Regions from separate parts of the Citrobacter sp. Igbk 17 genome, predicted to be linked through region 3. Evidence: riboswitches for the same ligand, from Rfam matches in the RefSeq annotation. Region 3 holds a riboswitch; each other region holds the start of a gene.

Region 1 (7,784 bases), on a different contig from region 3:
AGCGTTATCCTCAGATACTCTTCATCGTGAGCCTCCTCCTAAGTGCCCCATAAGTTAATTTCTGCAAAACAGGCCATCTTCGCTGCATAAGCGGCTCAAAACATGAAAGGAAGTATCTATGTCTAACAAAATGACTGGTTTAGTAAAATGGTTTAACCCTGAGAAAGGCTTTGGCTTTATCACTCCTCAGGACGGTGGTAAAGATGTATTTGTGCATTTTTCAGCCATCCAGAGCAACGATTTTAAAACCTTAGACGAAGGTCAAAAAGTGGAATTCTCTGTTGAGAACGGCGCTAAAGGTCCGTCTGCTGTTAACGTTATCGCGCTGTAATTGCCGATAATCCCACGAGCACTTGCGATAGCGATGAAGGCCAGAGCCTGAGCAGATAAGTGTCAGTGAATAAAAAACCCGCGTAAGCGGGTTTTTTCGTTTATGCGGTCTCCTCAGATTTACGGCACCTGAGACGTCCTTCCCAGATAGCTGTCCCAGTCTTTCCACACGGGTTGTAATCCCTGTGCAATCAATGCGTCAGCGACAGTTTCCGGGCGACGATCGTCGTGTGGAGAGAACTGTTCCAGTTCAGGATGGTTATCAGCATACCCACCGGGTTGCGTTTTCGAGAAAGCACTGACGTTGTTGATCGCCAGCGGGATCACATGGTCACGGAACCACGGAGACTCACGGGTGGAAAGCGACAGTTCAATTTCCGGCGACAGCAAGCGAAATGCACAAATGGTTTGCACCAACTGGCGTTCATCCATAATTGACGCTGGCTCTACACCTCCGGTACACGGACGTAGTCTCGGGAAGGAGATGGAGTAACGGCTCTGCCAGTAATGTTGCTGCATCCACAGCAAATGCTCGGCGACCATATAACAATCAACCCGCCAGCTATCGGACAAACCAATCAACGCTCCCAGGCCGATTTTATCGATGCCAGCGCGCCCCAGTCTGTCTGGCGTGTCCAGCCTCCAGAAGAAATCCTGTTTTTTACCTTTCAGATGGTGCCGGGCATAAACCGCTTCATGGTAGCTCTCCTGATACACCATTACTCCATCCAGTCCCAGCGCCTTCAGTTCCGCATATTCAGCCTCTGACAGCGGCTGTACTTCCATCTGTAATGAGGCGAACTGGCGGCGAATAGCGGGGAAATGGCGACGAAAGTAATCCATGCCGACTTTGGCCTGATGTTCGCCAGTGACCAACAGGAGGTGCTCGAAACCCAGCTCGCGGATGGCCGCGCACTCCCGGCTAATCTCATCTTCGTCCAGTGTTTTGCGCTTAATACGGTTACTCATAGAGAAGCCGCAGTAGGTACAGTCATTGGCACACAGATTAGAGAGATACAGCGGGACGTAAAAACTGACGGTGTTGCCAAAGCGCTGGCGAGTAAGTTTCTGCGCCCGCTGCGCCAGCGGCTCCAGATAGGCGGCGGCGGCAGGGGAGAGCAAGGCCATCAAGTCATCGCGTGTGAGTTGCGAGGCATTGATAGCCCGTTCCACATCTGCAGCGGTTTTACTGTGGATGCGCAGGCGGATGTCGTCCCAGTCCAGTTGTCGCCAGCGATCGGCGAAAGTTTTCATGAGAAGGCCTCCAGAAATCCGGTTAACGGGCTGGTGGGACTTGCCTGCGAACTTTTGCTTCCTGGTACTGCCTGGCGTGCCAGCAAGCCAGCTTCAACGGCCAGACGGAAGGCGGTTGCCATCATCACCGGATCGTCAGCCACGGCAATGGCTGTGTTGACCAGCACCGCATCGGCCCCCATCTCCAGCGCCTGCGTAGCGTGGCTCGGAACACCGATGCCTGCATCAACCACTACCGGAACGGTCGCCTGCTGGATAATAATCTCCAGCATCGCGCGGGTTTCCAGCCCCTGATTAGAACCGATGGGCGCGCCGAGCGGCATCACCGCAGCACAACCAACCTCCTCCAGCCGTTTACACAGTACCGGGTCCGCGCTGCAGTAGGGCAGTACCACAAAGCCCTGCTTTACCAGTGCTTCGGCGGCTTTCAGGGTTTCGATAGGGTCCGGCAGTAGCCAGCGTGCGTCAGGGTGGATTTCCAGCTTCAGCCAGCGTGTCCCTAGCGCTTCACGTGCCAGTTGGGCGGCAAAGATAGCCTCTTCTGCCGTTTTGGCCCCTGAAGTGTTAGGCAGAAGTGTGACGCCGGCTTCGATAAGCGGTGTCAGAATCGCGTCGTTGTGCTGTCGTAGATCCACGCGTTTCATTGCCAGCGTCACCAACTGGCTACCGGAGGCGCGAATGGCATCGACCATCAGCTGTGATGAGGCGAATTTCCCGGTGCCAGTAAACAGATGTGAATCAAACGTTTTGTCGGCAATACGTAACATATCAACCCCCTGCAATGACCTGAAAAAGCAGGATCTGGTCGCCTTCCTGCACGATTTGCTGTTGCCACTGCTCACGCGGCAGGATCTGCTGGTTTAGTGCCAGCGCCATTCCCGGTTTATGCTGATTAAGCTGTGTCAGCAGTTCGCTGATGGTTTGCCCCTCGGCGCACTGCATTGGCTCATCATTGAACTGAATCTGCATGTTGCCCTCCACAGACCGGGCAACCGCTGGCACGGCGCAGCGCCAGGCTACGCCACTGGCTGGTTTTGCCATCAAACAGACGCAACTCTCCGGCTGGGGTTTCAATTCCGCTGAGTAATTTGATTGCTTCCAGAGCCTGCAAGGTTCCCATTACCCCGACGACCGGGCCCACAATGCCTGCAGTGCGGCAGTTGCGCTCTGGCTCCGCATCATCCGGCCACAGGCAGCGGTAACACCCCTGTTCCCAGGGCGGAGTCAGCACCATTAATTGGCCGCCGAAACCGACGGCACTGGCGGTAATGAGTGGTGTATTGAGCGCCACGCAGGCGGCGTTAATCTGCTGGCGGGTTGCCATGTTGTCAGTACAGTCGAGCACCACGTCGGCACGTGCTACAGCATGTCTGAGCGCATCACCTTGCAGGCGTTGCTGGAGCGCTACCACGTCGATATCCGGGTTGAGGCGGGTAAGCCGCTGCTGTGCGACTTGTGATTTGGCGCGGGCGATATCATCCGTGGTAAACAGGATCTGGCGCTGCAGATTACTCAGATGAATATCGTCATCGTCGACCAGCGTCAGCTTGCCGACGCCCGCACCTGCCAGATACAGTGCGGCAGGCGAACCTAGCCCACCTAACCCGACAATCAGCACATGGCTGTCGATCAGCTTTTGCTGGCCTTCAATCGCGATATCGCCAAGCAGGATCTGCCGGCTATAGCGCATAAAGTCGCGGTCATTCATCGCCTGCTCCTGCAATCGCCAACAACTGTGTCGTGGCATCGTGCCAGTCCGTTGCCTGGGTGATGGCGCTGACGACAGCAATGCTGCCGACGCCGGTACCCAGTACCGCAGGCACGCGCTCAAGGCTGATGCCACCAATCGCGACGGTAGGGTAATCAGCCAGCCGCTCAATATGATGTGCCAGTTGTGCCAGTCCCTGTGGGGCGGAAGGCATCTGCTTGGTTTGCGTGGGGAAGACATGACCCAGCGCGATATAAGAAGGGCGAGCCGCCAGCGCCACATCAATCTCCATATCATCGTGAGTCGAAACACCAAGGCGCAATCCCGCCGCCTGAATCGCTTTCAGGTCGGTGGTTTCGAGGTCTTCCTGCCCCAGATGTACCCCATACGCGTTGTGTTTAACAGCCAGTCGCCAGTAATCGTTGATAAACAGGCGAGCATCATAACGACGCCCCAGCGCGATAGCGGCAACAACGTCTTCTTCGACCTCTTCATCATGTTTGTCTTTGATACGCAACTGGATAGTACGCACGCCTGCCCCCAGCAGACGCTCAATCCACTCGACGCTATCTACGACCGGGTAAAGCCCGAGGCGGAATGGCACGGAGGGAAAATCAGGCTGGTACATTACGCCTCCTCTTTTTTGAGGTAGATTTCACCGCCTTTGGCGCGGAAGTTCTCCGACATATCCGCCATCCCGACTTCAATCGTCTGTGCAGCGGCGTAGTCGCGCACTTCCTGGCTGATTTTCATCGAACAGAACTTCGGCCCGCACATGGAGCAGAAGTGAGCTACTTTCCCGGACTCCTGCGGCAGGGTTTCGTCGTGGTAAGCGCGAGCAGTGAACGGGTCGAGCGCCAGATTAAACTGGTCTTCCCAACGGAATTCGAAACGTGCTTTTGACATAGCGTTATCACGGATCTGCGCACCCGGATGCCCTTTGGCCAAATCAGCAGCATGCGCGGCAATCTTATAGGTGATAAGACCCTGTTTCACATCTTCTTTATTGGGCAGACCAAGGTGTTCTTTTGGCGTTACGTAGCAGAGCATGGCACAGCCAAACCAGCCAATCATCGCCGCACCAATGCCTGACGTGAAGTGGTCATAGCCTGGCGCAATATCGGTGGTTAGCGGCCCTAAGGTATAGAACGGTGCTTCGTGGCAGTGTTCCAGCTCTTCGGTCATGTTGCGCTGGATCATATGCATTGGCACATGACCTGGGCCTTCAATCATCACCTGCACGTCATATTCCCAGGCTATTTTGGTCAGTTCACCCAGCGTATGTAGCTCAGAGAACTGTGCTTCGTCGTTGGCATCCTGAATCGAGCCTGGACGCAGGCCGTCGCCCAGCGACAGAGAAACGTCATAGGCGGCGCAGATTTCACAGATCTCGCGGAAGTGCTCAAACAGAAAGTTCTCTTTGTGATGGGAGAGGCACCACTTCGCCATAATAGAACCACCGCGCGAGACAATACCGGTCAAACGCTTGGCGGTCATCGGCACATAGCGCAGCAGTACGCCTGCATGAATGGTGAAATAGTCAACGCCCTGTTCAGCCTGCTCTAGCAGCGTATCGCGGAAGGCTTCCCAGGTGAGATCTTCGGCGATCCCGTTGACCTTTTCCAGTGCCTGGTAAATCGGTACAGTACCAATTGGCACCGGGCTGTTACGCAGGATCCACTCGCGGGTTTCATGGATATAGCGGCCGGTCGACAGGTCCATCACGGTATCCGCGCCCCAGCGGGTGGACCACACTAGTTTTTCCACTTCCTCTTCAATGGAGGAGGTCACCGCCGAGTTGCCGATGTTGGCGTTCACCTTCACCAGGAAATTACGACCGATAATCATCGGTTCTGATTCCGGGTGGTTGATGTTGGCTGGAATAATGGCACGCCCGGCAGCGACCTCGTCACGCACGAATTCCGGCGTGATGTTTTCTGGCAGGCGTGCACCAAAGTTCATCCCCGGATGCTGGTGGCGTAATACTTCACTGCGAATACGCTCACGGCCCATGTTTTCGCGGATGGCGATAAACTCCATCTCTGGGGTAACGATCCCCTGGCGAGCATAGTGTAGCTGGGTCACACGCTTACCAGCCTTGGCACGTTTTGGCGTCAGCAGACCCGTAAAACGCAGTTCATCAAGGCCATCATCGGCCAGGCGCTCTTTAGTGTAAGCCGAGCTGCGGTCATCTAACTCTTCGCTATCATTGCGCGCCGTAATCCACGCCTGGCGTAGTTTTGCCAGACCCTGTTGTACGTTAATTGCCACGTCAGGGTCGCCATACGGACCGGAGGTGTCGTAAACCGGAACGGCTTCATTCTCTTCAAATTGAGGATTGTCTTTCGTGCCGCCAGTTAGCGTTGGGCTAAGCTGAATTTCGCGCATCGGGATGCGGATATCCGGCTGCGAACCGGTGATATAGATGCGTTTTGAGTTAGGAAAGGCGGTCCCTTCCAGGGTATCGATAAAGTGTTGGGCTTGAGCGCGCTGTTCGCGGCGTGATGGTTTAGTAGTGGCAGACATAGCTCATTCCAAATAAAAGTAAGGATATGGCTTGTCAGACGACGGATGAAGCAAGAGAGAAGCTCGCCCGGGGGCGATGCTATTGCAGATTGACTCTTGTTCCCTTCGCAGGTTTTAACCTGATCAGGTTCCGCGGATCCCGAATTAACGGTCTCAGCCTTTTCCACTCATGCTGTTGTGGAAAATAAGCACTCCGACAAGAAGTAACCTCAGTAAAGAGGTAATGAATGTAAACTACGCGTTAATGCCGCAAATCTCAAGCATGACGTTTGAGCGCGTCGCTGTCGTGCATGGCGTCAAATACCAGCATAATCAGCTTATCTTCCAGCACGAATCGTGCTTCCAGTGCTTCGCCGAGATCCGATAAAACTTTTTGAAATTCAAGGAAGTTATCATGATCGATGGCCGTTTCCAGACTGGAATCATAGTAGTCCATGATCTGCTGTGTATTGGCTTCCAGCAGTGGCCAAATTTTTGTGGCTTTTAAAAGCTGCCCGTTTCCTTCCAATTTATGGAGAATACGTTCATAAATACTGAAGTGTCCGGTGGAGAGGTAATCGACCAGGCTCTGACAAAAATCATCCAGCGCTTTTTCATTGAGTCGCATGTACGATTCTTTGCCAGGCTTAATGCCAACCAGATTGTAGTAAGCCACGAGCAGGTGCTTACGTACATGTAGCCAGCGATCAACCAGTTTATTACTTCCTCTGACGTGTTCCGTCAGGCTTTCCAGCTGGTTTAGCATGATTGACTCCGCAAGATGGTGTTAAAAAACTGCTCACCCGTAAATGTAAAGATAATGTAAACAACATGCCTGTGAAGCAAAGGTTGCGCAAGAGATATGGATCGTATAATTGAAAAATTAGATAGCGGCTGGTGGATTGTCAGTCATGAGCAAAAGTTGTGGTTACCTCATGGCGAGCTACCTTACGGCGACGCAACCCGTTTTGATTTAGTCGGGCAGCGCGCCCTGCCAATAGGCGAATGGGAAGGGGATACTGTCTGGCTGGTGCAGCAGCCGCGTCGGCATGATATGGGTTCAGTGCGCCAGGTTATCGACCAGGATGTGGGTCTGTTTCAACTGGCCGGACGTGGCGTGCAACTGGCTGAATTCTACCGCTCGCATAAATTCTGCGGCTACTGCGGCCATCCCATGCACCCGAGTAAAACAGAGTGGGCGATGCTCTGTAGCCACTGCCGTGAACGTTATTACCCGCAAATTGCTCCCTGCATAATCGTCGCTATTCGCCGTGATGACACCATCCTGCTTGCTCAGCATGTTCGCCATCGTAATGGCGTGCATACCGTGCTGGCGGGTTTTGTTGAAGTTGGGGAAACCTTAGAACAGGCGGTGGCGCGTGAAGTGATGGAAGAGAGCGGCATTAAGGTGAAAAACCTGCGCTATGTCACTTCCCAACCCTGGCCGTTCCCGCAATCTTTGATGACCGCATTTATGGCAGAGTATGATAGTGGTGAGATTGTTATCGATCCGAAAGAGCTGCTGGAAGCGAATTGGTATCGCTACGACGATTTACCGCTCTTACCGCCGCCGGGTACCGTCGCGCGCCGGCTGATCGAAGATACCGTGGCGATGTGTCGGGCTGAGTACGAGTAAAGAACGAGTAATGATACACTGACGGTCTGACGCTAAAAGGAAGATAAAAATGACCGAACTGAAGAACGATCGTTACCTGCGTGCGCTGCTGCGCCAGCCCGTTGATGTGACTCCGGTATGGATGATGCGCCAGGCGGGCCGCTATTTGCCGGAGTACAAAGCCACTCGTGCCGAGGCGGGCGACTTCATGGCGCTGTGCAAAAACGCCGAGCTGGCCTGTGAAGTGACGCTGCAGCCGCTGCGCCGCTATCCGCTCGATGCAGCGATCCTCTTTTCGGACATTCTGACTATCCCGGATGCAATGGGGCTTGGGCTCTATTTTGAAGCCGGGGAAGGCCCACGTTTTACCTC
Region 2 (7,784 bases), on a different contig from region 3:
TCTGGCGGGATTGTGGCGTGGTCTGGAGGGATTAATCTGGCAAATACACTCTCGGATACTATTGCGATAGTGGAGGCCCCTGGACTTGAAGGCGCATATATCAATGGACAAAAATATCGGGTAACAAACAGCAAAGGCACCGTGGTATATGATGGCATGACACCGTATCGCGAGAATATGCTGACCCTGGATGTGTCTAATTCGCACAGTGAAACAGAGTTACAAGGTAACCGTAAAAGTGTTGCGCCATACCGCGGAGCTGTGGTCAAGGCACGCTTTGATACAGACCAACGCAAACCTTGGTATTTTAAAGCACTGCGTCCGGATGGTTCCCCATTAACCTTTGGTTATGAAGTGGAAAGCGAGCAGGGCGAAAATATTGGCCTGGTTGGGCAGGGCAGTATGTTGTTTATTCGTACCAATGATGTACCTGCAAAAATCAAAGTTGCCATTGATAAACAACAAGGACGTTACTGCACAATCTCTTTCAGTAAGGGAATTGATGTAAGTAAGACATACGCTTGCCAGTAAAAGGATAATGATGATGAGATGGTTACTCTTAACACTATTAACATTCTGCTCGTTTGCGGCGCAGGCAGATAAATGTAATTCTGTTCCCTCAGAAAATATTATGGGCGCATATTCTTTCACTCCCGATGCAATGTCCGGTACGCTTACTGGTGGTATTTTTGCTTCTGGCCTGGATGGTGCTGCTGTACTGAAATGTAGTGCACAGGAACAAGTATGGTTGAAGGCGGCAATGGCCTTCCTGCATAGCAATAAATATGCTTTTAAGGTCGGCAGTAAATATTATATTGTTTCTTTCTCCGTTAGTTACGAGGAAAAAGGTACTGTTGCAAATAAAGCAGAATATACGTTATCAGATTTTTTTAATATGGCAGGATTAGCACTGAATTATTCCATTGTTGAGGCATCAGACCCTGGGGCGGCAACGATTATCGCCCCTGGTGCAACGATCCCCCTCGTTACTGAGCTGAATCTTGAGTACTGTCAGGGAAATGAGAAAAACTGTAGTTTTAAAAAATTCAATTATAATCTAAATGTCACGATTATGGTCGATATCACAACCTGCTATTTTGGTAATCAGGAAATTGATCTGGGGGTGATAAATATTAATGATCTGGATAAGAAAGCATTTGAACTTCATCCGGTAAAATTCACCTGCCAGGCCAGTGGTGCCGGGAGTCTAAAATTTACACCTGATAATCTGTTATTTTACTTTGAACCGATGAGTCCGTTGGCGGAGGATTCGATGACCCTGACCAATGACTACGGTACAGCGGCAAATAGCGCAGGGTCGGTAGGATTTCAGTTATCAATGAATGGTTCGACCAGTATTGGGTATGGCAGGAGTAACCTGTATCAATCTGATGCTGTGACAGGGAATATAGTGCCGATTAATATCTATGCTCGTACCAGAACGTATGCAGGCAAAGTCACCGCTGGGGAGACAATGAGTCGGGTAAAAGTCGTTGTAGATTACAACTAAAAAGAGAAGTTCGGCATGAAGCTTACGCACCCAATAACATACTGGGTGCGTTTTTTTTACCGGTGATAAAAAATCTCGCCGTCGTAGGCTTTAATGATCTTAGCATCGGCATCGTTGACCAGCACATACGCGCCGCCCATATAGGTCCAGTGGGTGCCTGCCGTTGGTGCGGGCAGGTTGCGCAGATTCCATTGCTTAATGGTGTATTCTTCGGTGAGATACAGTGGTGGAACCTTGTCACCGGGCTTGAAATGGGTAAAGTCGGCAATGAAACTGCTCAACTCATATTTATCAATACCTGTGGGGGCTGCGGTTGCAGCCGGCGCGGCCCAGACCGCACTGCTTGCGAGCAGTAGTGCACCCAGCAACATTTTCTTCTTCATACCCATCCTCTCTACCTGTTCGGGTCATCAAAATTAGCCCTGTATGATTCCTGGCTAACAGGACATCTGACAAGCACTATTTTGTGATTACTCCAGTCATTTCGTAAAAAGTGTAAATGAAAGTGCAGAAATCCGGCAACCGTGACCCAGCGGTTTCACCGCCAAAGCCTGTTCCGCACCAATTTACATCGTTAATCGCAGGCAGTATCCTGTTGCCGAAACCTGAATATCATATTTGTGTTTCAACGACTCGGGGTGCCCTTCTGGTGAAGGCTGAGAAATACCCGTACCACCTGATCTGGATAATGCCAGCGTAGGGAAGTCTGACACTGCTCGTGTCCCTTCTTCACGCGGGCAGGAGTTGAACCATGCAGCCTGACCTGCACAGCCGTACCCTTGCGGCTCACACCTTACAGCAATTTAGAACGCTTTCCCCACTGACACACTGTATGACTAATGACGTTGTGCAGAGTTTTACCGCCAATACGCTACTGGCTTTAGGGGCATCCCCTGCGATGGTGATTGAACCTGAGGAAGCCAGCCAGTTTGCAGCTATTGCCCAGGCGCTACTCATTAATGTTGGGACACTGACTCAGGCGCGAGCAACGGCAATGCGTGCCGCCGTTGAGCAGGCGCAGCAGGCGAAAACCCCCTGGACGCTGGATCCTGTTGCCGTTGGCGCACTGGATTTTCGTCGTCGCTTTTGTCTGGACATACTTGCGCTGCGCCCGGCTGCGATTCGTGGCAACGCGTCAGAAATACTCGCCCTGGCTGGGATGAACGCCGGTGGGCGTGGGGTGGATACCACCGACACCGCATTGGCTGCGCTTCCCGCAGCGAAGGCGCTGGCTCGTCAGGTCGGAGCCATCGTCGCGGTTACCGGGGAAGTGGATTATGTCACTGATGGTCAGCGGACGGTGGGTATTCATGGTGGCGATCCGCTGATGACGCGGGTAGTGGGCACCGGATGCGCACTGTCAGCGGTAGTCGCCGCCAGTTGCGCACTGCCCGGTGACCGGCTTGATAACGTCGCTTCCGCCTGTAGCTGGATGAAACAGGCCGGACAAATTGCCACGCAACAATCGACCGGACCGGGCAGTTTTGTCCCGGCATTTCTCGACGCCCTCTATAATCTGAACCCCCAGGAGCACGCATGAAACGGATTAACGCCTTAACCATTGCCGGAACCGATCCGAGCGGTGGCGCAGGAATTCAGGCCGACTTAAAAACATTTTCGGCACTCGGCGCTTATGGCTGTTCAGTCATCACGGCACTGGTGGCGCAAAATACGCGCGGAGTACAGTCGGTATACCGGATTGAACCCGATTTTGTGGCGGCGCAACTGGACTCTGTGTTCAGCGATGTGCGCATCGATACCACCAAAATCGGCATGCTGGCAGAAACCGATATTGTCGAAGCCGTTGCCGAACGTTTACAGCGTCACCGGGTACAAAACGTCGTACTGGATACGGTAATGCTGGCAAAAAGCGGCGATCCGCTGTTGTCTTCCTCTGCGGTTGAAACGCTGCGTACCCGTCTGTTACCGCAAGTGTCGATTATTACCCCTAATCTGCCGGAGGCGGCGGCGTTGCTCGGTGCATCGCATGCCCGAACGGAGCAGGAAATGTTAGAACAGGGGCGTGCGCTGCGTGCGCTGGGCTGTGAGGCGGTATTAATGAAAGGGGGGCATCTGGATGATGAGCAAAGCCCTGACTGGCTCTTTACCCGTGATGGCGAACAGCGCTTCACCGCGCCAAGAGTGGCAACCAAAAATACGCACGGAACAGGTTGTACGCTGTCGGCGGCGCTGGCGGCGCTGCGTCCACGTCATGTTAACTGGGCTGATACGGTACAGGAAGCTAAGTCGTGGCTCTCTGCGGCGCTGGCGCAGGCCGACACGCTGGAAGTTGGCGAAGGAATCGGTCCGGTCCATCATTTCCACGCGTGGTGGTAATGGGTATACTGGCTGCAGAAACGGCTGCCAGGAAAAAGATAAATGGAACAAGCGCATACCCAGCTTATCGCGCAACTGAATGAACGTATTTCAGCGGCGGACAACACGCCGCTGTATATGAAATTCGCTCAAACGGTTAAGAACGCTGTGCGCAGTGGGATCCTGGAGCATGGTAATATCCTGCCTGGCGAGCGCGACCTCAGCCAGTTGACTGGCGTTTCACGCATTACGGTGCGAAAAGCGATGCAGGCGCTGGAAGAAGAGGGGGTGGTGACGCGTGCGCGTGGCTACGGGACGCAAATCAATAACATCTTCGAGTATTCGCTCAAAGAAGCGCGCGGTTTTTCACAACAGGTGGTGTTGCGCGGTAAAAAGCCGGATACGCTGTGGGTGAATAAACGCGTGGTGCCCTGCCCGGAAGAGGTGGCTCAGCAGTTGGCCATTGCTGTCGGCAGTGAGGTCTTCCTGCTTAAGCGCATTCGCTATGTTGATGAAGATGCTGTGTCTATTGAAGAATCATGGGTACCCGCCCATCTTATCCATGACGTGGATGCCATTGGCGTTTCACTGTACGAGTATTTACGCAGCCAGCATATCTTTCCACAGCGTACACGCTCACGCGTCAGTGCGCGGATGCCGGACGCAGAGTTCCAGTCACATATTCAGATGGACAGCAAAGTGCCGGTACTGGTGATCAAGCAGGTAGCGCTTGATCAGCAGCAACGGCCTATTGAATACAGTATCAGTTACTGTCGAAGCGACCTATACGTCTTTGTGTGCGAGGAGTAACGCCTCGCGTGAGGGGGCGCAGTCGCCGCCGCGGTGACCCACCACCCAGGATGCTACCGCATTGCCAAGCAGGACGGCATCGCCCAGCGACCAGCCCGATGCCAGCCCAGCCAGCATACCGCCTGCGTGACTGTCTCCCGCACCGATGGTATCAACGACTGAGGTCGGAAAGGCGGGCACGCAACCGGATGTCTGAGCGCTGAAATACCACGCGCCGTCTTTATCGTGACGTACTACTACCGGTGCGGTGAAACGCTGCACCCATTCTGTGCCAAAACCTTCCACATCCTGACTCAATGCAAACCGCTCGGCGGCAATTTCTGCCTCCTGACGATTAAGTGACACCAGCGGACGACAGGCCATGATCCGCGCCATCAGAGCATCGGGAATATCACCAATTCGCGGACCAAAATCGATGAATGGTGTAGCCGTCGTAAGACTCTCCAGCCACCGTACCAGCAATTCACCACAGGGTGAGGCCAACTGATAGCCGGAAAGGTAGACGTAACTCTCGTGCGGGATATTCAGCTGTGCCAGCCAGTCAGCATTCCACTGATTTTCGACGCCGCTAAATGACATAAATGTGCGTTCACCGTCCGGCTCGACCAGTGCCAGACACCAGCCGTTATCGCCCTCAGCATTGTCGATCAGGCTGTGCAATCCTTCTTTCGCCATACGGTTGCGGATTATATCGGCCCACACGCCCTGACCCAGCGGTAAAGCATTACTGGCCTCGATGCCCAGACGCTTCAGAGCGACGGCAATGTTGAGCGCACAACCGCCCACGTTCACGCCCTGCTGCTTAAGCTCAATATCACAGCCGCGCCAGGGAAGTGCATACGCATCGGCAATCACATCAATAACCGCCGCACCGACTACCGTTACCGGTTGCTGGCTGTGCAACTGTGGGAGAAGCATTTGCAGACGCGTAGCACTCATAGCGCCTCCCGTTGCTCGCGCAGTCGCACTAGCGCACTGGCATAGCGGGTGAAATCGAGCTTATTCACCGCATCCAGTTCCTGTTTTAACGTCGGATTAATCGCGCTTACGCCGTGTAGCGCACCACAAATAGCGGTTGCCATTGCCCCGATGGTGTCAGTGTCGCCGCCGAGGTTCGCACACAGTACTGCACAGCGGTTAGGATCGGTTTGTGCCAGTTCGACCATCGCGATGGCGCAGGGCACGGATTCGATGGTGCTGGTCCCGGCGCCAATCACCTGATACAGCTGCTCGCTGGCAGATTCCGCACCGTTGGCCTCGCGAACGATTTTCAATGCCAGTTCGAGGCGGGCTGCAAGCGATGCGCTAAACGTAGTGATCCGTTTTTGCTGAGCGTGGAGGGCAATCGCGGGAAGTGCCCCGACAATCTCAGGCCATGTCCTTGCGTCGATAGCACGAGACACCGCCCAGGCGATGACCACCGCGCCCGCAATCGCTAAATCCGACTTATGTGTCGGACTAGAGGCCAGCGCGATGTCGTCAATAAACGCATCAAGATTCCCTGTCGGTAGCAGGCATCCCAACGGCGACACACGCATAGCCGCCCCATTGGTGACACCGTTGTTTTCCAGCTCAGCAACAGACTTACCGTCGCGGATGGCGTTGAGTGCAATCTTTGAGGTGGGCCCCAGCACGTTTTTATTGAAAGCATCAAAACGCTCAGCCCAGGCGAGGATATTGCGGCCAATAACGTCCGGAACAATTTCTCCATCGCTCTCTAACAGAGCATCAGCCAGACACAGTGCCATGGAGGTGTCATCAGTAAACTCAGCCTGATTAAAGTAACACGCTGCATTATTTTCTTCAGGGCCCGGTAAAAAGCGGTCGATCCAACCAAAGTGTGCCTTAACGCGGGTTCTTGGCCACAGTTCCGACGGCATACCCATCGCATCCCCTAACGCCTGCCCATAAAGAGCACCGAGAATACGTTCTGCTTTCATTTAACTTCCCCTTGTTGCAATGCGATATCGCGGTCGTCCACCTTAATGGCGGTGATTTCTTTGTCTGACTCGCGAAAGAAAATCATAAACAGCACGGCGATAACGGCGATCATGATCGCGCCAAATCCCCACATGCCAGCCCAGTTAAAGGTGAGGCCATCAACCGGCTCTTTATAAGCAAACATTTTTTCCATCATCACCCCACCCAGGCGGTAGCCGAGCAGGCTGCCGAATCCCTGACAGCAGAGAGTGATTAACCCCTGCGCCGCGGTGCGCATGTGCACAGGCGCTTTTTTATCGACATAGATGTAGGCCGTAACGTAGTAGAAATCGTAGCTAACGCCATGTAGCAGAATGCCGAGAAATAGCAGGGCGTAGGTGAAATATTCTTCCGCGCCGCCGTAAACAAAAAATCCGTAACGGATCGCGGCAGTGATAAGACCAAGCAACAATACCTTTTTAATGCCAAAGCGTTTGGTGAAGAACGGCAGTGCCAGCATAAAGAAAATTTCAGAGAACTGACCCAGCGTCATCCAGCCGGTCGCATTTTTCATCCCAACTTCTGTCAGGTAGCCGTTGGCGAAGATGTAATAGAACGCCAGCGGCATGGCAAACAGAAAAGAGCAGAAGAAAAAGACCAGGAAGTTCTTATCACGCAGCAGGATCAGCGCATCCAGACCCAGCATGACTTTGAAATCCATTTTGCCGGTACTTTTTGGCGGCGTATCCGGTAAGAAGAACGCAAAGACGCCCAACAGCGCGGAGCTTCCGGCTGTGATCAGCAAGGGAATATTAGTCGGTGAGATATCGCTATAGCCCAGCATTTGCGGTAAGAAACCGCAGGCTAAACCAGAGGCGATCCAGCCAATCGTCCCCATCACGCGGATGCGTGGGAAATCACGCTCAACGTCCGGTACGTTGGCAAAAGCGATACTGTTGGTCAGCGCAATCGTCGGCATATAGGTCAACGAATACGCCAGCAATAGCGGAAAGAATCCGCCAAACGTCGTCTGCTGCGCGGCAAAATACATCAAAATCGCGCCGACAAACATCAGCACTGCCAGTACTTTTTGCGCAGAGAAAAAGCGGTCAGTGATCGAACCGACGAAGATCGGTGAGAGGATCGCGGCAATGGCGGTACAGGCATAAGACCAGCCAATTTCACCGGCAGTAAAGCCGCTTTTACTCAGCCAGAGCCAAAGTGGCAC
Region 3 (7,784 bases):
ATTTGATGGTTTGCGTGCGCATGGCCGCCAGGTTCGCCAGCCGGGTAAAACCTTTGCCACTATGGACCACAACGTTTCGACGCAAACGAAAGACATTAACGCCTCGGGCGAAATGGCGCGTATTCAGATGCAGGAGCTGATCAAAAACTGCAATGAATTTGGCGTGGAACTGTACGATCTGAACCACCCATATCAAGGCATCGTCCACGTGATGGGGCCAGAACAAGGCGTAACCTTACCGGGCATGACCATCGTCTGCGGTGACTCGCATACCGCCACCCACGGTGCGTTCGGCGCGCTGGCGTTTGGAATCGGGACCTCCGAGGTTGAGCACGTCCTGGCCACTCAGACCCTGAAACAGGGTCGCGCGAAAACCATGAAGATCGAAGTTAATGGTAAAGCCGCTCCCGGCATCACAGCCAAAGATATCGTACTGGCCATTATCGGTAAAACCGGTAGCGCAGGCGGCACCGGACATGTCGTTGAGTTTTGCGGCGAAGCCATTCGCGCACTGAGCATGGAAGGCCGTATGACACTGTGCAACATGGCCATTGAAATGGGTGCCAAAGCGGGCCTGGTCGCACCGGATGAAACCACGTTCAACTATGTGCAGGGCCGTTTGCACGCCCCGAAAGGTGACGACTTTGCCAATGCGGTTGAGTACTGGAAAACGCTGAAAACCGACGATGGCGCAACGTTTGATACCGTCGTCACCTTGCAGGCAGAAGAGATCGCGCCGCAGGTGACATGGGGAACGAACCCAGGTCAGGTCATTTCAGTGAACGATAATATCCCCGACCCGGCATCATTTACCGATCCCGTGGAACGCGCTTCAGCAGAAAAAGCACTGGCTTATATGGGGCTGAAGCCAGGTATTCCGTTAACCGAAGTCGCTATCGATAAAGTGTTCATCGGCTCCTGCACCAACTCACGTATTGAAGATTTACGCGCCGCGGCAGAAATTGCCAAAGGCCGTAAAGTCGCCCCGGGCGTTCAGGCGCTGGTTGTTCCAGGTTCAGGTCCGGTAAAAGCGCAAGCGGAAGCAGAAGGTCTGGATAAGATTTTCATTGAAGCCGGTTTTGAATGGCGTTTACCCGGTTGTTCCATGTGTCTGGCCATGAACAACGATCGTCTGAATCCGGGCGAGCGCTGTGCTTCTACCAGCAACCGTAATTTTGAGGGCCGTCAGGGCCGCGGTGGACGCACACACTTAGTCAGCCCGGCCATGGCCGCCGCTGCCGCCGTCACCGGTCATTTTGCCGACATTCGCAGCATCAAATAAGGAAACTACCATGGCAGAGAAATTTACCCAGCATACCGGCCTGGTTGTCCCATTGGATGCCGCCAACGTCGATACCGATGCCATTATTCCCAAACAGTTTTTGCAGAAAGTAACACGCACCGGGTTTGGCGCTCATCTGTTTAACGACTGGCGTTTCCTGGACGAAAAGGGGCAACAGCCTAATCCGGAGTTCGTGTTGAACTTCCCGGAATATAAAGGTGCGTCAATTCTGCTGGCGCGGGAAAACTTTGGCTGCGGCTCTTCACGTGAGCATGCGCCCTGGGCGTTGACCGATTATGGTTTCAAAGTGGTCATTGCGCCGAGCTTCGCCGACATCTTCTACGGCAACAGCTTCAACAACCAGCTGCTGCCGGTGAAATTAAGCGATGAAGAAGTCGATGAGCTGTTCAAACTGGTACAGGCAAATCCGGGCATCCGTTTTGAGGTTGATCTGGAAGCGCAGGAGGTGAAAGCCGGAGACAAAGCGTATCCATTTGACATTGACGCTTTCCGTCGCCACTGCATGCTGAACGGTCTCGACAGCATCGGACTGACGCTGCAACACGAAGCGGCGATTACCGAGTACGAACACAAGCAACCAGCGTTTATGCGCTAGTCATTGTGACGCCGGATGCACTGCGTTTATCCGGCCTACAAACGCATTGCAACTGTAGGCCGGATAAGCGCAGCGCATCCGGCAACATCATTAAACGTCTTTCACCCGTCCGGTCATCACCAGCGTAACCACAGAAATCGCCGCGATTACCCAGTAAACGGCAAAATGTCCGTAGCTTTGCGCGACAGCCCCCTGAATCACCCCTGCCAAAATGACACCTGTGGAAATGCTGTTGGTGAATAATGTGGTTGCAGAACCCGCGCGTCCCGGCATCAGATCCTGAAACCACAGCATCCCTATCCCAGCGACAATACCGATGAATACAGCGTTAAACAGCTGCAAAATAAGCAGCGCCGTATGGCTGTGAAAGAAAATAAGACCAAGGTAAAACAGCACGCCGGCCGCCACGGCAGTAATCATCATTCGTCGTTTACCAAAGCGCTTCACATAATAGCCCGCCAGAATCATCGCCGGAATTTCCAGCCCGGCAGCCGTCCCCATCAGAATCCCGGCAAGCTTGTCGGGTAAGCCCAGTTCAAGGCTTATCCACAGCGGCATATCGATGATGTACATCGTGTTGCAGGTCCACATTAACGTGGAGGCAATAAACAGCATGCGCACATTTTTATCCTGCCAGCCCCCCGTTTGTTCAAGCGGTAGATCAACAGGTTGTTCCACCCGGGCGACAGAGGGCAGGATCAGCGCAATCAGCACCAGGCTTATCGCAAAAATGCCAGCCGCAATAGAGAACATCACCGTGAAACCGTAATTCAGTGCCAGCATGAAGGCCAGCGGTGGCCCGATAACCCACGCCAGCGAAAGCTGCGCACGCATCACTGAACTAAACATCACCACTTCACGTGCGGAATTATCCGCATACTCCCGCGCCAGCGCAAACAACTGCGGCATCGCGGTATTGGCCAGCGAGGCCAGCAACACACCGCAGGTGATCAACGTGAGATAGTGACGATTAAAGGCAAACAGCAGCGCGTTGCCAATTGCCATCAGGCAGCAAAACATGATCAGCTTGCGCCGATCGCCCTGGCTGTCGGAGCGTTTTGCAAGCCCGAGACTAACCACAATCCCGGCAATCGCATTGACGGTATAAAACAACCCAACCCAGAATGGCTGCGCCCCGACTTCACGGCTCAGGAACAGACTCAGCGTGGGTGCCTGCAATGCCCCCGCCACGCCCATCATAAAAGCGACCAGCATAAATGCCGCGTAAACGCCGTTGAGGCGCCGTCCCATGGTCATAATCCAGAGCATTGTTATCCCTATTGGCTGGGCTGATACGAAAAAAGCCAGCAGATAATACCTGCTGGCGCGGCGATTAACACCAATACTCAGTCACACATGATGTCTGCAATTCCCAATTCAGGAGTCAGGCTGTCACCTCCCACTGCATCAGATCTTCGAGCATCTTTAAGCGCTGCGGTGCGCTCAGGCAAGCCAACCAGGACGATTTCTCTGTCGCGGTAAAGTACTTCATATAGAACTGACGCATAGATGACCCCTTCGTTGTCTCATCGCTTCATCGAAATCTATTATTGGCCTAATATAGGGATAATAAAATTGCTGAGTTTTTTGCAGGAGTTCCCCTTTTATGTCTTCAGGTCGTTTGCAACAACAGTTCATCCGTCTGTGGCAATGCTGTGATGGCAAAACGCAAGACACGACACTGAACGAACTGGCGGAGCTGCTTAGCTGCTCGCGCCGCCATATGCGAACCCTGCTTAATACCATGCAGGAACGTGGCTGGTTAACCTGGGAAGCGGAGGTCGGTCGGGGTAAACGCTCTCGCCTGACATTCCTCTATACCGGGCTGGCGCTCCAGCAGCAGCGGGCAGAAGACCTGCTGGAACAGGATCGCATCGATCAGTTGGTACAGCTGGTCGGTGACAAAACCGCCGTACGACAGATGCTGGTTTCCCACCTCGGCCGCAGCTTTCGCCAGGGGCGGCACATCATGCGCGTCCTGTATTATCGACCGATGCGCAACCTGCTGCCCGGTACGGCATTACGTCGTTCCGAAACCCATATCGCCCGGCAAATCTTCAGCGCCTTAACCCGTGTAAATGAGGAAAATGGGGAACTGGAAGCGGATATTGCCCATCACTGGCAGCAGATATCACCTTTACACTGGCGATTCTTTCTACGCCCGGGGATCCATTTTCACCACGGCCGTGAACTGGAAATGGACGATGTGATCGCCTCACTGACCCGCATTAATACGTTGCCGCTGTACTCGCATATTTCGCATATCGTCTCCCCCACGGCCTGGACGCTGGATATCCATCTGTCCCAGCCCGACCGCTGGCTTCCCTGGTTATTGGGGCAAGTCCCCGCCATGATCCTGCCGCGAGAATGGGAAACGTTGAATAACTTCTCCAGCCACCCGATTGGGACTGGCCCGTATGCGGTGATACGTAATACCAATAACCAACTGAAGATTCACGCATTTGATGACTATTTTGGCTACCGGGCGCTGATCGACGAAGTGAATGTTTGGGTGTTACCTGACATCGGTGAAGAACCTGGCGGCGGGTTGACGCTAAAAGGTCCCACGGAGGATGAAAAGGCGATCGAGAGCCGCCTCGAAGAAGGCTGCTACTACCTGCTGTTTGATACGCGTACCCGCCGCGGCGCTAATCAGGAGGTCCGCGAGTGGGCTAGCCGCGTACTCTCGCCAACCCATTTAATCTGTCACGCCGACGAACAGTATCAGCGACTGTGGTTCCCCGCCTATGGTTTACTCCCCCGCTGGCACCACGCCAAACCCGGCCATGGTGAAAAGCCAGCCGGGCTGGAAACCCTGACGCTCACTTACTATCGCGATCATATCGAACACCGGATTATCGCGCAGATCATGAAAACGTTGCTGGCGCAGCATCAGGTGCAACTGAATATTCAGGAGATCGACTACGATCAATGGCATGCAGGTGAAATAGTCAGCGATATCTGGCTAAACAGCGCCAACTTTACCCTACCGCTGGACTTCTCCTTATTCGCGCACCTCTGCGAAGTCCCGCTGCTGCAAAACTGTATCTCGCGTGACTGGGAAAACGATGCGGCCCGCTGGCGAACCGGTGAAATGAGTCTGGCTGCGTGGTGCCAACAGCTACTCGCCACTAAAGCCATTGTGCCATTGATCCACCACTGGTTGATCATTCAGGGACAGCGCAGTATGCGCGGGTTACGCATGAACACCCTCGGCTGGTTTGATTTTAAATCAGCGTGGTTTGCACCACCGGATCCTTAGATCCGGCTCTTGATTGCTGCCCGGCAACAAAATCACTACACTAACGCCGTTCTCAACGGGGTGCTAAATAAAAACATACACAAAATCATTCGATCTGCGTATGGGCTGAGAGATACCCGTCGAACCTGATCCGGATAATGCCGGCGAAGGGATTTGAGGCTGTAGCTCAAGTCCTTTGCCACCTAACTCGTCATACTTCAAGTTGCAGATGCGTTGGCTTTATTACTCGGCCCATCCATGGGCCTCGCCCTTTCAGGGCCGCTGCAAGCAGCGTTCAAATCTGCTCCCGGCAGGTTTGTCGCTCACCCCAGTCACGTACTACCTGTACGCTCCTGGGGATGCGCTGCGTCGCCGCCTTCCTGCAACTCGAATTATTTAGAGTTTTACTTTATGAGGTGCAAAGTGTTTAAAAAATGTCTTCCGCTTGTACTGCTGTGCGCGGCGCCTGCCTTCGCTAAACCTGTACTGACCGTCTATACCTACGACTCGTTCGCTGCTGACTGGGGCCCGGGCCCGACAATCAAAAAAGCCTTTGAAGCTGACTGCAACTGCGAGCTGAAACTGGTCGCGTTAGAGGATGGCGTATCGTTGCTGAACCGCCTGCGTATGGAAGGAAAAAACAGCAAAGCTGACGTCGTACTGGGACTGGACAACAACCTTCTGGCAGCCGCGACGCAAACCGGGCTGTTCGCTAAAAGCAACGTGCCGGAGAATGCAGTCAGTGTGCCAGGCGGCTGGAAAAACGACACTTTTGTCCCGTTTGATTACGGTTATTTCGCCTTTGTTTATGATAAAAAAAAGCTGAAAAACCCGCCGAAGAGCCTGAAGGAACTGGTGGAGAGCGACCAGAAATGGCGCGTAATCTACCAGGATCCGCGTACCAGCACGCCGGGGCTGGGGCTGCTGCTGTGGATGCAAAAAGTCTATGGTGATAAAGCGCCGGAGGCATGGCAGAAACTGGCAGCCAAAACCGTCACCGTCACCAAAGGCTGGAGTGAAGCCTACGGCCTGTTCCTGAAGGGTGAAAGCGACCTGGTGTTGAGTTACACCACCTCTCCGGCCTATCACATCATCGAAGAAAAAAAGGGTAACTACGCCGCCGCTAACTTTAGCGAAGGTCACTATCTGCAGGTGGAAGTTGCCGCACGTACCGCAGCCAGCAAGCAACCGGAGTTGGCGGAAAAATTCCTGAAATTTATGGTATCTCCAGCATTCCAGAATGCGATCCCAACGGGCAACTGGATGTATCCGGTGACGCAGGTCACCCTGCCGCCAGGATTTGAGCAACTGGAAAAACCGGTCAACGCACTGGAATTTACCCCGCAGCAAGTTGCTGCCCAGCGTCAGACATGGATTAGCGAATGGCAACGCGCCGTCAGCCGTTAATTCCCGGCTGGCTGATCCCAGGGCTTTCAGCAGCCACATTGATGGTGGCTGTCGCGCTGGCCGCATTTCTGGCGCTGTGGTTTAACGCACCGCAGGGAGAATGGGTATCGCTCTGGCAGGACAGCTACCTGTGGCATGTAGTGCGCTTTTCTTTCTGGCAGGCATTTTTGTCCGCAGCGTTGTCCGTTATCCCGGCGATTTTTCTCGCCAGAGCGCTCTATCGCCGGCGCTTTCCCGGACGCCTGGCCCTGTTGCGCCTGTGCGCGATGACGCTGATCTTGCCGGTGCTGGTCGCCGTATTCGGCATCCTTAGCGTATATGGTCGTCAGGGCTGGCTGGCCTCGCTCTGGCACACATTCGGGCTGGAGTGGACGTTTTCGCCATACGGCTTACAGGGTATTCTGCTGGCGCATGTCTTTTTCAACCTGCCGATGGCGAGTCGTTTGCTGCTGCAATCGCTGGAGAACATCCCCGGCGAGCAACGCCAGCTCGCGGCGCAGTTAGGGATGCGCGGCTGGCATTTCTTCCGTTTTGTTGAATGGCCGTGGCTGCGTCGTCAGATCCTCCCCGTAGCAGCACTTATCTTTATGCTGTGTTTCGCCAGCTTCGCCACCGTGCTGTCGCTCGGCGGCGGACCGCAGGCAACCACTATTGAGCTGGCTATCTATCAGGCACTGAGCTTTGATTACGATCCCGCGCGGGCGGCTATGCTGGCCCTGATCCAGATGGTTTGCTGTTTAGCGCTGGTACTGCTCAGCCAACGGCTGAGTCGCGCCATCGCACCCGGTAATACGCTGGTACAAGGCTGGCGCGATCCCGACGATCGTCTACACAGCCGACTGGCTGACATAATTCTGATTGCTCTCGCGCTGTTGCTGTTGCTTCCACCGTTGCTGGCGGTGATTGTCGATGGCTTAAACCGCAATTTACTGGATGTGCTTACGCAACCAGTGCTGTGGCAAGCACTGGAGACGTCACTGCGTATCGCGCTGGCGGCAGGCATATTGTGCGTCATTCTGACGATGATGCTGCTGTGGAGTAGCCGCGAACTGCGCGCCCGGCAGCAGGTATTGGCAGGTCAGGCGCTGGAACTGAGCGGCATGATGATGCTCGCCATGCCGGGTATCGTACTGGCTACCGGGTTCTTTTTGTTGCTCAATAACAGCATTGGGTTACCGGAATCGGCTGACGCCATCGTGATTTTCACTAATGCACTAATGGCGATCCCTTACGCACTG

What was found. A riboswitch is a leader RNA that binds a small molecule or an ion and turns the genes downstream of it on or off. The one in region 3 is predicted to bind thiamine pyrophosphate.
Region 1: linked by a shared signal. The riboswitch ahead of thiC (phosphomethylpyrimidine synthase ThiC) and the one ahead of thiB (thiamine ABC transporter substrate binding subunit) in region 3 are both predicted to bind thiamine pyrophosphate.
Region 2: linked by a shared signal. The riboswitch ahead of thiM (hydroxyethylthiazole kinase) and the one ahead of thiB (thiamine ABC transporter substrate binding subunit) in region 3 are both predicted to bind thiamine pyrophosphate.

The regions. Positions count from the first base shown of each region.
Region 1 is NZ_JANEWI010000047.1:14,540-22,323, forward strand. Features, by position in the region: gene cspE (transcription antiterminator/RNA stability regulator CspE) at 119-331, shown strand; gene thiH (2-iminoacetate synthase ThiH) at 451-1,584, opposite strand; gene thiG (thiazole synthase) at 1,581-2,351, opposite strand; gene thiS (sulfur carrier protein ThiS) at 2,353-2,553, opposite strand; gene thiF (thiazole biosynthesis adenylyltransferase ThiF) at 2,534-3,292, opposite strand; gene thiE (thiamine phosphate synthase) at 3,285-3,920, opposite strand; gene thiC (phosphomethylpyrimidine synthase ThiC) at 3,920-5,818, opposite strand; TPP riboswitch at 5,902-6,024, opposite strand; gene rsd (sigma D regulator) at 6,075-6,563, opposite strand; gene nudC (NAD(+) diphosphatase) at 6,660-7,433, shown strand; gene hemE (uroporphyrinogen decarboxylase) at 7,483-7,784, shown strand, end outside.
Region 2 is NZ_JANEWI010000048.1:3,483-11,266, forward strand. Features, by position in the region: gene NNO08_RS20690 (fimbrial biogenesis outer membrane usher protein) at 1-531, shown strand, start outside; gene NNO08_RS20695 (fimbrial protein) at 545-1,510, shown strand; gene NNO08_RS20700 (RcnB family protein) at 1,567-1,899, opposite strand; TPP riboswitch at 2,135-2,230, shown strand; gene thiM (hydroxyethylthiazole kinase) at 2,262-3,050, shown strand; gene thiD (bifunctional hydroxymethylpyrimidine kinase/phosphomethylpyrimidine kinase) at 3,047-3,847, shown strand; gene NNO08_RS20715 (GntR family transcriptional regulator) at 3,890-4,636, shown strand; gene NNO08_RS20720 (PfkB family carbohydrate kinase) at 4,610-5,575, opposite strand; gene NNO08_RS20725 (ADP-ribosylglycohydrolase family protein) at 5,572-6,576, opposite strand; gene NNO08_RS20730 (nucleoside permease) at 6,573-7,784, opposite strand, start outside.
Region 3 is NZ_JANEWI010000026.1:61,319-69,102, reverse strand. Features, by position in the region: gene leuC (3-isopropylmalate dehydratase large subunit) at 1-1,282, shown strand, start outside; gene leuD (3-isopropylmalate dehydratase small subunit) at 1,293-1,898, shown strand; gene NNO08_RS15755 (sugar efflux transporter) at 1,989-3,167, opposite strand; gene sgrT (glucose uptake inhibitor SgrT) at 3,283-3,405, opposite strand; gene sgrR (HTH-type transcriptional regulator SgrR) at 3,505-5,160, shown strand; TPP riboswitch at 5,207-5,330, shown strand; gene thiB (thiamine ABC transporter substrate binding subunit) at 5,563-6,546, shown strand; gene thiP (thiamine/thiamine pyrophosphate ABC transporter permease ThiP) at 6,522-7,784, shown strand, end outside.